DNA from 2 places in the Geobacillus zalihae genome. Region 1 is predicted to be linked to the other one. Evidence: a T-box and tRNA genes for the amino acid it is inferred to sense, from the RefSeq annotation. Region 1 holds a T-box; the other holds one or more tRNA genes.
The links. The T-box of region 1 lies ahead of QWV57_RS13435 (valine--tRNA ligase). A T-box ahead of a tRNA ligase gene usually reads a tRNA of that ligase, here a tRNA-Val.
Positions count from the first base shown of each region.

Region 2: it has a tRNA-Val gene. The T-box ahead of QWV57_RS13435 (valine--tRNA ligase) is inferred to sense a tRNA for this amino acid. The anticodon was not compared.

Region 1 is NZ_CP129217.1:2,653,236-2,656,874, forward strand. Features, by position in the region: gene QWV57_RS13435 (valine--tRNA ligase) at 1-1,696, opposite strand, end outside; T-box leader at 1,796-2,031, opposite strand; gene QWV57_RS13440 (YszA family small membrane protein) at 2,171-2,359, shown strand; gene ysxE (spore coat protein YsxE) at 2,398-3,429, opposite strand; gene spoVID (stage VI sporulation protein D) at 3,478-3,639, opposite strand, start outside.
Region 2 is NZ_CP129217.1:2,930,638-2,934,276, forward strand. Features, by position in the region: tRNA gene QWV57_RS14745 (tRNA-Leu) at 98-182, opposite strand; tRNA gene QWV57_RS14750 (tRNA-Cys) at 245-318, opposite strand; tRNA gene QWV57_RS14755 (tRNA-Gly) at 328-399, opposite strand; tRNA gene QWV57_RS14760 (tRNA-Gln) at 405-479, opposite strand; tRNA gene QWV57_RS14765 (tRNA-His) at 495-567, opposite strand; tRNA gene QWV57_RS14770 (tRNA-Trp) at 585-658, opposite strand; tRNA gene QWV57_RS14775 (tRNA-Tyr) at 668-752, opposite strand; tRNA gene QWV57_RS14780 (tRNA-Thr) at 759-834, opposite strand; tRNA gene QWV57_RS14785 (tRNA-Phe) at 1,142-1,217, opposite strand; tRNA gene QWV57_RS14790 (tRNA-Asp) at 1,551-1,626, opposite strand; tRNA gene QWV57_RS14795 (tRNA-Met) at 1,632-1,708, opposite strand; tRNA gene QWV57_RS14800 (tRNA-Val) at 1,890-1,965, opposite strand; tRNA gene QWV57_RS14805 (tRNA-Glu) at 1,975-2,046, opposite strand; tRNA gene QWV57_RS14810 (tRNA-Ser) at 2,061-2,151, opposite strand; tRNA gene QWV57_RS14815 (tRNA-Asn) at 2,156-2,230, opposite strand; rRNA gene QWV57_RS14820 (23S ribosomal RNA) at 2,468-3,639, opposite strand, start outside.

The sequences.
Region 1 (3,639 bases):
TGCTGAAGCGCAAGTCTTGCCCCGGCGAGCTGCCGGTCGCCAAGAAATAGCGGAGCGCATCGGCGCCGTACTGGTCGATCACATCCATCGGATCGACGCCGTTGCCGAGCGATTTGCTCATTTTCCGCCCTTGGGCGTCGCGGACGAGGCCGTGGATGAGCACGTCTTTGAACGGACGCTTTCCGGTGAATTCAAGCCCTTGGAAAATCATGCGCGACACCCAGAAGAAAATGATGTCATAGCCGGTGACAAGCACATCGGTCGGGTAGTAGCGCTTGTAATCCGGCGATTCCACATCCGGCCATCCCATTGTCGAGAACGGCCAAAGCGCCGAACTGAACCATGTATCAAGCACATCCGGGTCTTGTTCCCAATTTTCAATGTCCGCTGGCGGTTCATGGTCGACGTAAATTTCGCCTGTTTCTTTATGGTACCACGCCGGAATCCGGTGCCCCCACCAAAGCTGGCGTGAAATGCACCAGTCGCGGATGTTCTCAAGCCAATGCAAATACGTTTTCTCAAACCGCTCCGGCACGAACTGCACTTTGCCGTCCGTTTGCTGCAGCTTGATGGCGGCTTCGGCGAGCGGCTTCATTTTCACGAACCATTGCGTCGACAAATACGGCTCAACGACCGCGCCGCTCCGTTCGCTATGACCGACGGAGTGCACGTGCTCTTCGATTTTGAACAAAACGCCTTGCTCTTGCAAATCGCGGACGATTTGCTTCCGGCATTCAAACCGGTCAAGCCCCTGGTATTGCATGGCGTTTTCATTCATCGTGCCGTCTTCGTTCATGACAAGAATGCGCGGCAAATTGTGGCGGTTGCCGATTTCAAAATCGTTCGGGTCGTGCGCCGGCGTAATTTTGACCGCTCCGGAGCCGAACTCCATGTCGACGTACTCATCGGCAATGATCGGAATTTCACGGCCAACGATCGGCAGTTTCACCATTTTGCCGATCAAGTGCTTGTACCGCTCGTCATCCGGATGCACGGCAACGGCCGTATCGCCGAGCATCGTTTCCGGACGGGTCGTCGCCACTTCAATGCAGCCGGAGCCGTCGGCGAGCGGATAGCGCAAATGGTAGAGCGCGCCTTTTACTTCTTTATAAACAACCTCAATGTCCGACAAAGCGGTTTTCGTCACCGGGTCCCAGTTGATGATGTACTCGCCGCGGTAAATAAGCCCTTTCCGGTAGAGCGAGACGAACACTTCGCGCACCGCTTTTGAGAGCCCTTCATCGAGTGTGAACCGCTCGCGCGTGTAATCGAGGCCAAGCCCCAACTTCGCCCATTGGCTGCGAATATGGCCGGCGTATTCTTCCTTCCACTTCCACGTTTCTTCTAAAAATTTTTCCCGGCCTAAATCGTAGCGCGACAGCCCTTGCTGGCGCAGCTTCTCTTCCACTTTCGCCTGGGTGGCGATGCCGGCGTGATCCATTCCCGGAAGCCACAAAACGTCATACCCTTGCATCCGCTTCATGCGCGTAATGATGTCTTGCAGCGTCGTATCCCACGCGTGCCCCAGATGCAGTTTGCCGGTGACGTTGGGTGGCGGAATGACGATCGTAAATGGTTGTTTGTCCGGATCGCCGGTCGCTTCAAAAAACTTGCCTTTCAGCCACCATTCATAACGCCCCGCCTCAACGGCGCGATGGTCGTATTTGGGCGGCATTGACACTTCATGCTGTGCCATAATCATTCCCTCCTTCGACATGATGGACAATGCGGCCGACGGCGGCTTTCCTGCTTGGCAATGCCGCGCCGCCGGCAAGCAAAAAAGCCCCTTTCATCCGAAAAGGACGAAAGGAGCTGCTTTCGCGGTACCACCTTTTTTCTTAAGCCTGGAGGCTTAAGCGCTTCATTGGCATAACGGCATGATGCCGGCTTCCTCTACTCGGCAGCAGCGCCTTTCAAAGAAGCAGCTCAAGGGCGACCTTCCAGCAGCCGTCATCCTAGGAAATCTCGCAGCTTCCGATTTCCCTCTCTGCAGGCGCGGACCGCTGTACTCCTCCCCGTCTTCGCTTTTGTCGTCATGATTCGATTATTATACTACCATTGTCCATCATCTTTGCCAAGTTTTTATTTATTTATTCCATTGGCCGGCGGTTGGTGACAAACATTTTGTTGTTTCATATTGTATAGTAAACCCGGGAAGGAGGGAACACCGATGCGGCGATTCAACCCGTATTCATGGCCACCTTGGCTGAGGCAAGTGCGCGCCGTCTGCGCCCAAGTGATCATCCCGCTCACCATTTTTCAAGCGATCCGCACCATTTTTCTGCCAACGACGTTTGATGTCATTTTATTGGCCATCTTCGTTTTCATTGCCGTGGCGCTCCATCTGGAATGGATTTAGTGCGACGCCGTTTTGTTTGGGCTGCATTCAAAACCCATTTAATCATTGCTGCTTTCATCCGCCGGCTGTTCATTATCCATCGCCTCTTCCTGCTGCGCGGCGTCGCGTTGGACAAGATGCATGACAACGGCCTCCATGTTTTTGAACGCCCAGTAACAACGTTGCAGCGCGGTCACATATTCCCGTTCGTTCCGCTCGTTCCGCGAAGCGGCCTCATATCGCTCCAAACAACGGACAAACCCGCGCGGCTCCGCCAAATGGCTGTATAAAAACGCCCGCTCCCCGTCGGACAGCGGCAGCTCCTTCTCGTACTCCTCCATCCCTTCAAGCCACTCGCGCCCCAGCGGCGGCATCGTTCGCACGTGAAAACGGAGAGCGGCGATCACGTCAAAGAGCGGTGAATTCCAATGCGCCCGCTCCCAACTGATCCAATACGGCGGGAGATGGTGGGAGAGACGCGCTTTGCCATGCACCCAAGCGATGCGCCATTGCTTCGTCTCTTTCAGCGTCTCTTCCCACACATCGAGCCGCTCCTCAGCAAACGCGTACGCGCGCATCACCTCATGAAAATAGGTGCAGCATTGGAGTTGAAACGGTGACATGTACCACGCCGCTTCGTACCGTTCGACCCGCTCTTCCCATACGGCTCGCGTCCGTTGCCATTCGTCCCTTTTTTGCTTTCGGTACGCCGCCGCCTCTTCCTCACCCACCTCGATCGTGCGGACGGTGGCGCGATGGAGGCGGGCGAGTTCGCGAAAAAAGGTGTGGATCACATCCTTCTCTACCTTCGATTCGCCGTCATGCCATGCTTGCAAATAATAAAGGCGCCTGCCTTCTGTGGCAAACAGCGACCGCTGCTGCGTAAAGTACAATGGGAGGCAGCGGCGGCCGCCGCCATGTTGCAGAGACTGCCAAATAGCAGCGGCTTCTTGCTCGCTTTCAAGCGGCTTTAAGGCGAAAACACCGCGGTTCGTGTATACCTTGACGGCTTTGCCTCGCTGCTCCATGCGCTCTGGACGAAGACCGTACTGGGCGAGCACAGCCTCATATCGGTCAGCCTGTGCGGCCATTCGTTACGCCCCCTTACTGATCGGCAAAAGAAACGGAAAGCGTTCCTTTCATGAGAAAGGACGGCTTCCCGCCATGGCCGGAATATACAGCAGCTGCCCCTCGTGCACGTCATCTGGGCTTTCCAAATCATTGGCGCGCAAAAGCTGTGAGACGGTCACATCATACCGTTCGGCAATCTTGTCCAATGAATCTCCTTGCTGGACGATGCA
Region 2 (3,639 bases), 280 kb from region 1:
ACGATTTTCTTTTCTCGAATCGTATTCGGTAAATAAAAAACAAGGGATTTCACTTACGTGAAACCCCTTGTCCCTAAAGCCTTTCTCCTATTTTCGATGCCGATGGTGGGAGTCGAACCCACACGGGGGGCTACCCCACACGATTTTGAGTCGTGCGCGTCTGCCAATTCCGCCACATCGGCGCGACAATTAATAATTTACCAAATCATCTTTCAACTGTCAACACTTTTTTATTCATTAGATATGGAGGCGGCACCCGGATTCGAACCGGGGGTAAAGGTTTTGCAGACCTCTGCCTTACCACTTGGCTATGCCGCCTTGATCGAGAGCGGAAGACGGGACTCGAACCCGCGACCCCCACCTTGGCAAGGTGGTGTTCTACCACTGAACTACTTCCGCATCCGTGGCTGGGGTAGCTGGATTCGAACCAACGCATCACGGAGTCAAAGTCCGTTGCCTTACCGCTTGGCTATACCCCAACGTTGTAAGTGAAGGGCGACTAGTGGGAATCGAACCCACGCATGCCAGAGCCACAATCTGGTGCGTTAACCACTTCGCCATAGTCGCCATAATCATGATAGGAATGGCAGGGGCAGTAGGAATCGAACCCACACCGGAGGTTTTGGAGACCTCTGTTCTACCATTAAACTATGCCCCTTTGTTAAAATGGTGGAGGGGGACGGATTCGAACCGCCGAACCCAAAGGGAGCGGATTTACAGTCCGCCGCGTTTAGCCACTTCGCTACCCCTCCAAGGAATGGTGCCGACTGCAGGACTTGAACCCGCAACCTACTGATTACGATTCAGTTGCTCTACCAATTGAGCTAAGTCGGCATAAAACAAATGCAAGAAGGTGGCTCATTGTTGTGCTCTGTGCCTCTTCCTCTACAAGCTGATTCGAGGAAGCAGGATGCGTCGAGGCAACTCGAAGCCGACTCGACGAAGCAAGTGCTCGTCTCTACCAATTGAGCTAAGTCGGCATAATTATGATATAAATCGTGGCTCATTGTTCATTTGTTGTGTCCCTTCCTCTACCAGCCAATTCGAAGAAGCTGGGTGCGTCGGGACAACTCGCAGCAGATTCGACGATGCGGATGCTCGTCTCTGCCAATAGAGCTAAGTCAGCTTGCTATCAATTATATGGTGGCTCGGGACGGAATCGAACCGCCGACACAAGGATTTTCAGTCCTTTGCTCTACCGACTGAGCTACCGAGCCGTATCTTATTTTTCCCTTGTTCGTTGATGACTTTTGTGTCCCTTCCTCTGCCAGCCAATTCGAAGAAGCTGGGTGCGTCGGGACAACTCGCAGCAGATTCGACGATGCGGATGCTCGTCTCTACCGACTGAGCTACCGAGCCGTATCAAGTTTTACGCTGCTTTACTTGTGCTGCATTGTGCCTCTTCCTCTGCCAGCGGATTCCAAGATGCTGGATGCGTCGAGGCAACTCGATGCGAATTCGATGAAGCGGATGCTCGTCTCTACCGACTGAGCTGCCGAGCCGTATTTCACCGATCACATGATTCGTTGCATCATGCATTTTTGGAAAGATGGCGGTCCCGACGGGACTCGAACCCGCGATCTCCTGCGTGACAGGCAGGCATGTTAACCACTACACTACGGGACCATTTTTGGTTGCGGGGGCAGGATTTGAACCTGCGACCTTCGGGTTATGAGCCCGACGAGCTACCGGACTGCTCCACCCCGCGGCGATAAGAAAGTAAGTTGATTTTCACAATACTTTTAGTGTTGTTGTTCGTTGCCTCTTCCTCTACAAGCTGATTCAAAGATGCCAGATGCGTCGAGGCAACTGGAAGCGGATTCGTTGAAGCAAAGGCTCTTTGCTCCACCCCACGATGATGAGAAAGCAAGTCAGCTTTTATATTAAGATGGTGGAGGATGACGGGATCGAACCGCCGACCCCTTGCTTGTAAGGCAAGTGCTCTCCCAGCTGAGCTAATCCTCCACAAAGAAGTGACCCGTACGGGATTCGAACCCGTGTTACCGCCGTGAAAGGGCGGTGTCTTAACCACTTGACCAACGGGCCATGCTGATGGATCATGGCGGAGAGCAAGGGATTCGAACCCTTGAGGCGCTATTCACGCCTACACGATTTCCAATCGTGCTCCTTCGACCACTCGGACAGCTCTCCACGATGGCTCCGCAGGCAGGATTCGAACCTGCGACCAATCGGTTAACAGCCGATTGCTCTACCACTGAGCTACTGCGGAATCATAACGAAGGTCAATTCTCCCAATAAGATGCCCTGCCTCTTCCTCTGCCAGCCGATTCAAAGAAGCTGGACGTGTCAAGGCAACTCGCAGTTCATCCGATGATGCAAATGCTCGTCACTGAGCTGCTGCGAAATGACATCTCTTTAGACATTTACTATTATAATGATTCGCGCTGAGCTGTCAAGAGTTTTTTCATTCCCTCAAAACTAGATAACCGTCGGAAGAAGCCGCTTATAGGTTAAGCCCTCGATCGATTAGTATCCGTCAGCTCCACGTGTCGCCACGCTTCCACCTCGGACCTATCGACCTCGTCATCTTCGAGGGATCTTACCCGCCTAACGCGGTGGGAAATCTCATCTTGAGGGGGGCTTCACGCTTAGATGCTTTCAGCGCTTATCCCGTCCGCACATAGCTACCCAGCGGTGCCCCTGGCGGGACAACTGGTACACCAGCGGTGCGTCCATCCCGGTCCTCTCGTACTAAGGACAGCTCCTCTCAAATTTCCTCCGCCCGCGACGGATAGGGACCGAACTGTCTCACGACGTTCTGAACCCAGCTCGCGTACCGCTTTAATGGGCGAACAGCCCAACCCTTGGGACCGACTACAGCCCCAGGATGCGATGAGCCGACATCGAGGTGCCAAACCTCCCCGTCGATGTGGACTCTTGGGGGAGATCAGCCTGTTATCCCCGGGGTAGCTTTTATCCGTTGAGCGATGGCCCTTCCATGCGGAACCACCGGATCACTAAGCCCGACTTTCGTCCCTGCTCGACCTGTCCGTCTCGCAGTCAAGCTCCCTTGTGCCTTTGCACTCTCCGAATGATTTCCAACCATTCTGAGGGAACCTTTGGGCGCCTCCGTTACCTTTTGGGAGGCGACCGCCCCAGTCAAACTGCCCACCTGACACTGTCTCCCACCCCGTTAAGGGGTGCGGGTTAGAATTTCAATACCGCCAGGGTGGTATCCCACCGCCGCCTCCACCGAAGCTGGCGCTCCGGCTTCCCAGGCTCCCACCTATCCTGTACAAGCGATACCAAAATTCCATATCAGGCTGCAGTAAAGCTCCACGGGGTCTTTCCGTCCTGTCGCGGGTAACCTGCATCTTCACAGGTAGTATAATTTCACCGGGTCTCTCGTTGAGACAGCGCCCAAGTCGTTACACCTTTCGTGCGGGTCGGAACTTACCCGACAAGGAATTTCGCTACCTTAGGACCGTTATAGTTACGGCCGCCGTTTACTGGGGCTTCGGTTCGCACCTTCGCTTCCGCTAAGCGCTCCCCTTAACCTTCCAGCACCGGGCAGGTGTCAGCCCCTATACGTCGCCTTTCGGCTTCGCAGAGACCTGTGTTTTTGATAAACAGTCGCTTGGGCCTTTTCACTGCGGCTCTTCAGGGCTCTTCACCCCA